Regions from separate parts of the Pseudomonas sp. TMW22091 genome, predicted to be linked through region 1. Evidence: predicted binding sites of a transcription regulator. Region 1 holds the regulator's gene; the other holds the start of a gene.
The links. Region 1 encodes sigma-54, which starts transcription at its own class of promoters, with help from an activator protein. Its sites were predicted from a motif close to ANTGGCATNNANNTTGCTNT; they were not measured.
Positions count from the first base shown of each region.

Region 1 (4,053 bases):
ATTTACCGGACGGCAAGTTGCAGTACGAAATGACCGCCGACAAGGTTGAACACTTGAAGGCATCCGAAGTCACCTTGCTGACCACTCCCGACCTGCAAATGTATCGCGGCACAGCCTATCCGTGGCACGTACAAAGCGAGCACGGTGAAGTGAACCCGGACGGTACTGAAGTTGAGCTGATCGACTCGGTGCGCGTAGCCCGTACCGACGAAAAAGATCGCACCACCATTATTACCAGCACCCGCATGACTGTTTTCCCTCAGAAGCAATATGCGCAGACCGACCGAGACGTTAGAATCGACGGCGCTGGCGGTGTAACGACTGGCAAGGGAATGAAAGCATATTTGAAAGACGGCAGGATGGACCTGCTGTCCAACGTAAGAGGACAGTATGAGTCTCGTTAAAACCCTCCCATTATTGCTCAGCCTGAGCGCAGCACTGGGAAGCGCGAGCGCCTGGGCTCTGCCGAACGACAATGAACAGCCTATTCACATCCAGGCTGATGATGCGCAGCTGGATGACAAAAACGGGGTCGCTACCTACAAGGGCGACGTCATCATCACCCAAGGCTCGATGAAGATTACCGGCAACAAGGTAACCATCACCCGTAACGCTGCGGGCGAAATTGACGTTGTGACGTCGGTGGGCAATCTGGCTTACTTCGAGCAATTGCAAAAAGCCACTGATCCAAAGCCCGTGCAGGCCTATGCTGTAACGATCCAATACCATGCGCCTCAAAATCGCATCGTACTGATCGACAAGGCCAAGGTTATCAATGACGGCAACACCACCGAAGGCGAGAAAATCGTCTACGACACCGTCAAGCAAGTGGCTAACGCTGGCCGTGCCAATGGCTCTAATGTCACCGCACCGCGACCACGCATCGATATGGTCATCCAGCCGAAGAAGAAAACTGACCAGCAGAAGGCCCGTTAATGGCTACTCTGAAAGCCCAGCATTTGGCTAAAAGCTACAAGAGTCGCCAAGTGGTACGCGATGTCAGCTTGTCAATCGACAGCGGGCAAATCGTAGGCTTGCTTGGCCCTAACGGCGCAGGCAAGACCACGTGCTTTTATATGATTGTCGGCCTGGTTCAGGCCGATCAGGGTCGCGTGCTGATCGATGATCTGGATGTCAGCCACCAACCCATGCACGGCCGCGCACGTGCCGGTATCGGGTACTTGCCACAGGAAGCGTCAATCTTCCGCAAGCTGTCGGTTGCCGACAACATCATGGCGATTCTCGAAACGCGCAAGGAGCTCGACAAGGCCGGTCGCCGTAAAGAGCTGGAAAGCCTGCTGCAGGAATTCCATATCAATCATATCCGCGACAGCCTGGGCATGAGCTTGTCCGGTGGTGAGCGACGTCGGGTAGAAATTGCCCGCGCTCTGGCTACCGCTCCGAAGTTCATCCTGCTCGACGAACCTTTTGCCGGCGTTGACCCCATTTCCGTGGGTGATATTAAACAGATCATTCACCACCTCAAAGCCAAAGGCATTGGCGTGCTGATCACAGACCACAACGTGCGTGAAACCCTCGATATCTGTGAAACTGCCTACATCGTCAACGACGGTCAACTGATCGCAGAAGGCGATGCTGAAACCATTTTGGCCAACAAGTTGGTTCGCGAAGTGTATCTGGGGCATGAGTTCCGCTTGTAAACCCCATCGTGAGTGGCCCCTTGTAGCGATAAACCTTGAACATCATTATGACGGTCAAGGTTTTTTCGCATTTGGGGCCCGCTTGCACGCCGCTTCTGAAAACATCTCAAACTAATTGGAAACGCCCCTAGTCAAACGTACTGGGTTCAGGCATATAATTTGCTTATGTTTGGCGCTCACGCGCCTTGGTAGTGGATGGCGCCATGCGCGCCGGCGAATAAGGTCTTAAGCCCCAGCCATGAAACCATCGCTAGTCCTGAGAATGGGCCAACAGCTGACGATGACACCGCAGCTGCAACAGGCCATCCGTCTGCTCCAATTGTCCACCCTGGATCTGCAACAGGAAATCCAGGAGGCTCTGGAATCAAATCCAATGCTCGAGCGCCAGGAAGAAGGCGACGACTTCGACAATTCAGACCCTCTGGCCGACAACATCGAGCAAAAACCCAATAACGATATTCAGGAGCCGTCGTATCAGGAGTCCACACCCACCGTGGACAACCTGGAAGAAGGTGAATGGAACGAACGCATTCCCAATGAGCTGCCTGTCGACACGGCTTGGGAAGACGTCTACCAAACCAGCGCCAGCAGCCTGCCAAGCAACGATGATGACGAGTGGGACTTCACCACCCGCACCTCGGCCGGCGAAAGCCTGCAAAGCCACCTGCTGTGGCAACTGAATCTGGCACCCATGTCAGACACTGACCGGCTGATTGGCGTAACGCTCATCGACTGCATCAACAACCAAGGGTATCTCGACGAGTCACTAGACGAAATCCTTGAGGCATTCGACCCAGAACTCGACATCGAACTCGATGAGATCGAAGCCGTTCTGCACCGCATTCAGCAATTCGAACCAGCTGGGATTGGCGCCCGCAACCTCAGTGAGTGTCTGCTTCTTCAATTGCGCCAGCTGCCGTCCAAAACGCTATGGCTCAATGAAGCCAAGCGCCTGGTAACGGACTACATCGACCTCTTGGGCGCCCGCGATTACAGTCAGCTCATGCGCCGCATGAAGCTCAAGGAAGATGAGCTGCGTCAGGTCATTGAACTGATACAAAGCCTCAACCCGCGCCCCGGCTCGCAAATCGAGTCCAGCGAAGCCGAATACGTGGTACCGGACGTGATTGTGCGCAAGGACAATGATCGCTGGCTGGTTGAGCTTAATCAGGAGTCCATGCCACGTTTGCGGGTAAACCCTCAATACGCTGGTTTTGTGCGCCGCGCTGATACCAGCGCCGACAACACCTTCATGCGCAATCAGTTGCAAGAAGCTCGCTGGTTTATCAAAAGCCTGCAAAGCCGCAATGAAACGCTGATGAAAGTGGCGACGCAAATCGTCGAGCACCAGCGCGGCTTTCTGGAATATGGTGATGAAGCCATGAAGCCTTTGGTGCTGCATGACATTGCCGAAGCAGTAGGCATGCACGAGTCGACCATTTCCCGGGTGACCACGCAAAAGTTCATGCATACGCCCCGCGGCATTTATGAGTTGAAGTACTTTTTCTCCAGCCACGTCAGCACTTCTGAAGGGGGCGAATGCTCGTCCACAGCGATCCGCGCCATCATTAAAAAACTGGTGGCGGCTGAAAATCAGAAAAAGCCGTTGAGTGACAGCAAGATCGCTGGTTTACTGGAGGCACAAGGTATTCAAGTGGCCCGTCGCACCGTCGCGAAGTACCGCGAATCCCTCGGGATAGCGCCTTCCAGCGAACGCAAGAGGTTGATGTAAGCCACGGGCCACCGCGTTTCAGTGGCAGGCTGTTCGGCCTGCCACTTTATGCAATGGCAACCGAAGGAGAAACTGCATGCAAATCAACATCAGTGGACAGCATCTGGAAGTCACCGACGCGTTACGCGCTTACATAGGCGAAAAATTCAAACGCCTGGAGAACCATTTCGACAAGATCACCAATGCACAGGTCATCATGAAAGTCGAAAAACTTCAGCAGAAGATTGAAGCCACCCTGCATATCCCCAAGGGTCCGAAGGAAGTCGTTGCGAACGCAGAGCATACCGATATGTATGCTGCAATCGACCTGCTCGCTGACAAGCTCGATCGCCAACTGAAAAAACATAAGGAAAAGTCCCAAAGCCTGCTTCAAGGCGCAACGGGGCGTTAATACTCCATACCCATGATTCGACTTGAAAATATCCTGACCCCTGGCCGTTCCCTTGTGAACGTGCCGGGCGGCAGTAAAAAGCGCGTACTCGAACACACTGCCAAGCTGATTCACGATCAGGTGCCTGATCTGGCCATGCAGGACGTTTACGAGAGTTTGCTTGCCCGTGAAAAACTGGGTTCCACCGGTTTTGGTAACGGCATTGCCATACCTCATTGCCGCCTCAAGGGTTGCGAGGCGCCTGTCAGCGCCTTGTTGCACCTCGATGC
Region 1 is NZ_SCFI01000011.1:106,983-111,035, reverse strand. It holds gene lptC (LPS export ABC transporter periplasmic protein LptC) at 1-404, shown strand, start outside; gene lptA (lipopolysaccharide transport periplasmic protein LptA) at 391-936, shown strand; gene lptB (LPS export ABC transporter ATP-binding protein) at 936-1,661, shown strand; gene EQV93_RS18660 (RNA polymerase factor sigma-54) at 1,900-3,393, shown strand; gene hpf (ribosome hibernation-promoting factor, HPF/YfiA family) at 3,470-3,784, shown strand; gene ptsN (PTS IIA-like nitrogen regulatory protein PtsN) at 3,797-4,053, shown strand, end outside.

Region 2 (4,053 bases), on a different contig from region 1:
CGTAGCCATCTTTATCGGCCTTGAACGTGCCGGCACGGGTATAGCTCAAGGCGCCGTTGTCGCTCAGCACAAAGAAACCGCTGCCTTGAATCCCCATGTCCAGCAGATTACCGGTGTTATTGATAGCACCTTGACTGAAGCTTTGCGACACATTGGCCAGGTTGACACCGCTGCCGATGGTCTTGCTGCCGACGCCCAGCTTGCTGGCCGAGTACACGTCGGCAAATTCTGCACGGGAGGCTTTGAAACCCGTGGTGGCAACGTTGGCAATGTTGTTGCCGGTCACGTCGAGTTGTTTGTTCGCTGCATAGAGGCCGCTAAGACCGATATTGAAAGACATGTATATCTCCTTGAAGCGTAAGGGTCGGCTTAGGGCCTAGAGGCCAATGGTCTGAACTTTGGACATGCCAATACTGCCCAGACCCGCGAGGTTCAGCATGATTTCGCCACCGGTCTTGCTCAGCGTCACGCTGTTGACCGTGGCCGGCAGGTAGGTGGTGAGAGCCGTGCTGCCGGTGTCAGTTTTGCTGGCTGCCGTAAAGGTGTAAGAACCTTTATCCAGCAGTACGCCCTCATCATCCTTGCCGTCCCAGGTAAATTCACTGTTGCCGGCTTGCTGTGTACCCAGATCCAGGGTTCTGACCACTTCACCGTCTGCATTGGTAATGGTGACCGTCGGCGTGGAGTTGGCATCAGCAACCACGACCGTGCCGTTGAATGCCTTGCCGCTGGCCGGGTCAACATACGCTTCGCTGGTTTGCACGATCACCGAACGGCCCACCAGGGACGAAGCCTGCAAGGCTTGCGAGGACTGGAAGTTACCCGAGATCGAGTTCACCGTGTCATTGAGGGTGGTGATGCCTTCCAGGCTACTGAACTGCGCCAACTGCGCGACAAACGCGGTGTTGTCCTGCGGGTCCAGCGGGTTCTGGTTTTTCAGCTGGGTCACCAGCAATTGCAAAAATGCATCCTTGCCCAGCGAGGAGCTGCCGGACACCGCCTTGGAAGCGGCTGCCAGACTGTTGTCAGTCGTGGCGGTCTGGGCGGAATTGGCGAGTACCTGATTGAGGGTCAAGCCGCTAGTGGAATCGGTCACACTCATTTGCGTTGCCCCTTATCACTGACCGAGCGTCAGCACCTTCTGCATCATGGTTTTGGCGGTGTTCATCATTTCCGCGTTGGTCTGAAACGAACGGCTGGCGGAAATCATGTCAGCCATTTCTTCGACCACGTTGACGTTGGGGTAATAGACATAGCCCTTGGCGTCGGCAGAAGGATGGTTGGGCTCGTAACGTGCTTCAAGGTTGCTCTGGTCTTCGACCACACCCAGCACCTGGACGCCTTGGCCTGCGGCATCCTGATTATTGAACAGCGAATCGCCGGTGCCGTTTTGCGCACCCTGAAACATCGTGGCAAACACAGGATGACGGGCGCGGTAGGTCTGATCGAGGCTCGACGAGACGGTGTCGGCGTTGGCGATGTTACTGGCGACGGTATTCAGACGGGTGGTCTGGGCACTCATGCCACTGCCGGCAATATTGAACACACTGGCTAGAGACATGAATTACTCCCCGCGCAGGGCTGACATCAGCCCTTTGAATTTACTGTTGAGCAGGGTGAAGCTGGCCTGAAAGTTGACCGCATTCTCTGCATAGTTCGACTGCTCAAGCTGAGCGTCCACGGTGTTCTGGTCGATCGAGGGTTGCATCGGCGTGCGGTACTGAAGCGTTTCGTCGCCCATGCTCAGGCCTTGGGCTTCGATATGGCGGCTGTTGGTCTTGTTCAGGGCAAACGTGCCGTTCTGGTTCTTGTCGTTCTGTGCAGCGAGCACAGAGGCAAAATCCAGATCCCGCGCTTTGTAATTCGGGGTATCGGCGTTGGCGATATTGTTGGCCAGCACTTCGGCACGTTGTGCACGAAAGCCCAGGGCTTGTTCATGGATACCGAGCGCTTTATCGAAGCTGATGCTCATGTCGGGAAACCTTTGTCAGCTGACCTGAAACGGATTCAGGTGTGGATGACAGGTACAGAGCAAACCTCGTGCCAGATTGAACAACCGCCTGTTTCAGGGCTTTGCGCAGGGAGTGGACGGCGGCAATGCCAGAAAAGCGGCAAAGGCTGACCGCTGACTGCCGCTTTTCTGCCGCCCGGTCGCACGTACTCCCTCGTAGCAGCTGCCGAAGGCTGCGTCCGATTGCGCAGCGATCGTAACAATGAGCACTCAGGTTTAGCGCTCAGCGACGACTGCGTCGCCGAACGCCGCCTTCGGCAGCTGCTACGGGTTAACGCAAGTCTATTTCGCCTGATAAATGATCCCGGGGCTGCATTGCACCATCTGGTAATGGTCGGGCAAACCGTTGAGGGCTTCCGACGCGCCCAGAAACAGATAACCACCCGGCTTCAACGTGCTGTGGATTCGCAGCAAGATGTCTTTTTTCATCTCGGCCGAGAAGTAGATCAACACATTGCGACAGAACACCACGTCAAACTTGCCAAACGCGGCGTAGCTGTCCAACAGGTTAAATGAACGAAATTCCACTCGATTCTTGATCGGCGCCTTGATCACCCAACGCCCCGGCCCCTTGGGTTCGAAGTAGCGCTGCAAGCGCTCCTGCGACAAGCCTCGGCCAATCGCCAAATTGTCGTACTCACCGGTTTTGCACGTATTGAGCATCAGACTGGACAAATCAGTGGCAAAGATCTGTGCGCCCGCCTTTAATTGCCCGGGATTGCTGCGTTCAAACTCGTCAATGCTCATCGACAGCGAATACGGTTCCTGCCCCGATGAGCACGCGGCCGACCAGATACGCAAACGCTGCCCCGGATTGGCCTTGATAAATTCAGGCAAGACTTTGTTCTTCAACACTTCAAACGGGTAAGTGTCCCGAAACCACAAGGTTTCATTGGTGGTCATGGCATCCACCACCTGCTCACGCAACCCGCTGCGAGGCTGGCTTTGCATGCGCTGAATCAACTCACCCAGCGACTTGATGCCCTGCTGCTCCATCAGCTTGTTAAGGCGACTCGAAACGAGGTACTGCTTGTTCTCACCCAGCACAATGCCACAGGCTTTTTCCAGGAAGCCCCGGAACTGTTCAAAATCCAAATTAGCCGTCGACAAATGATCCTGCCTCTTAAATCGTGTTGACCGCCAGGGGCTGACCCTGGCTCTGGTCTGCTGCTTTAATCCGGTCAACTACCCGGGATGCCAGGTCATCGGGCCGAAACTTGGCCAGAAAGTCATCAGCACCGACTTTCTTGACCATCGCCTGATTAAAAACCCCCGACAAAGAAGTATGCAGAATGATGTGCAAATTTTGCATGCGTGGATCGTTGCGGATCTCGGCTGTCAGGGTGTAACCGTCCATTTCCGGCATCTCGATGTCCGAGATCATCATCAGAAATTCCTCGGCCGGGTCTTTCCCCTCCTCCACCATCTGGCGCAGATAGTTAAGCGCCTGACGGCCGTCGTTCAACGAGACCACCTCGACCCCGACCGTTTGCAGGCAACGGGCAACTTGCTTGCGCGCCACCGATGAATCGTCAACGGTCAGCACCCGTAAAGACAAGGCTCTGGTCTGAGTGTCGACATCCACCACTCCCTGAGAAATGGTTTCAGGCGTTGGCGACACTTCAGCCAGCACTTTTTCCACATCGATGATCTCGACCAACTGCTCATCCATGCGCGTCACAGCCGTCAGGTAATGGTCACGGCCTGCACCCTGAGGTGGCGGATGAATGTCTTCCCAGTTCATGTTGACGATGCGTTCGACCGAGCGAACCAGAAAGCCCTGAGTCTTGGTGTTGTACTCCGTGATGATGACAAACGGGTTATCCCGTTCTTTCAGTGGACCCGCGCCGGTGGCCATTGCCAGATCAAGAATTGGAATAGTCGCGCCGCGAATGCTTGCCACGCCGCACACCACCGGATTGGATCGAGGCATCATTGTCAGCTTGGGGCATTGCAGCACCTCCCTGACCTTGAACACATTGATCCCGTAAAGCTGCGGCCCGTCCAGACGAAACAGCAACAGCTCCAGACGGTTTTGCCCC
Region 2 is NZ_SCFI01000007.1:247,504-251,556, forward strand. It holds gene flgE (flagellar hook protein FlgE) at 1-340, opposite strand, end outside; gene flgD (flagellar hook assembly protein FlgD) at 377-1,102, opposite strand; gene flgC (flagellar basal body rod protein FlgC) at 1,118-1,561, opposite strand; gene flgB (flagellar basal body rod protein FlgB) at 1,565-1,972, opposite strand; gene cheR (protein-glutamate O-methyltransferase CheR) at 2,294-3,121, opposite strand; gene EQV93_RS15645 (chemotaxis protein CheV) at 3,135-4,053, opposite strand, start outside.
Region 2: flgB (flagellar basal body rod protein FlgB) is a predicted target of sigma-54. The motif match lies at 2,029-2,048, and genes of this name have one in related genera.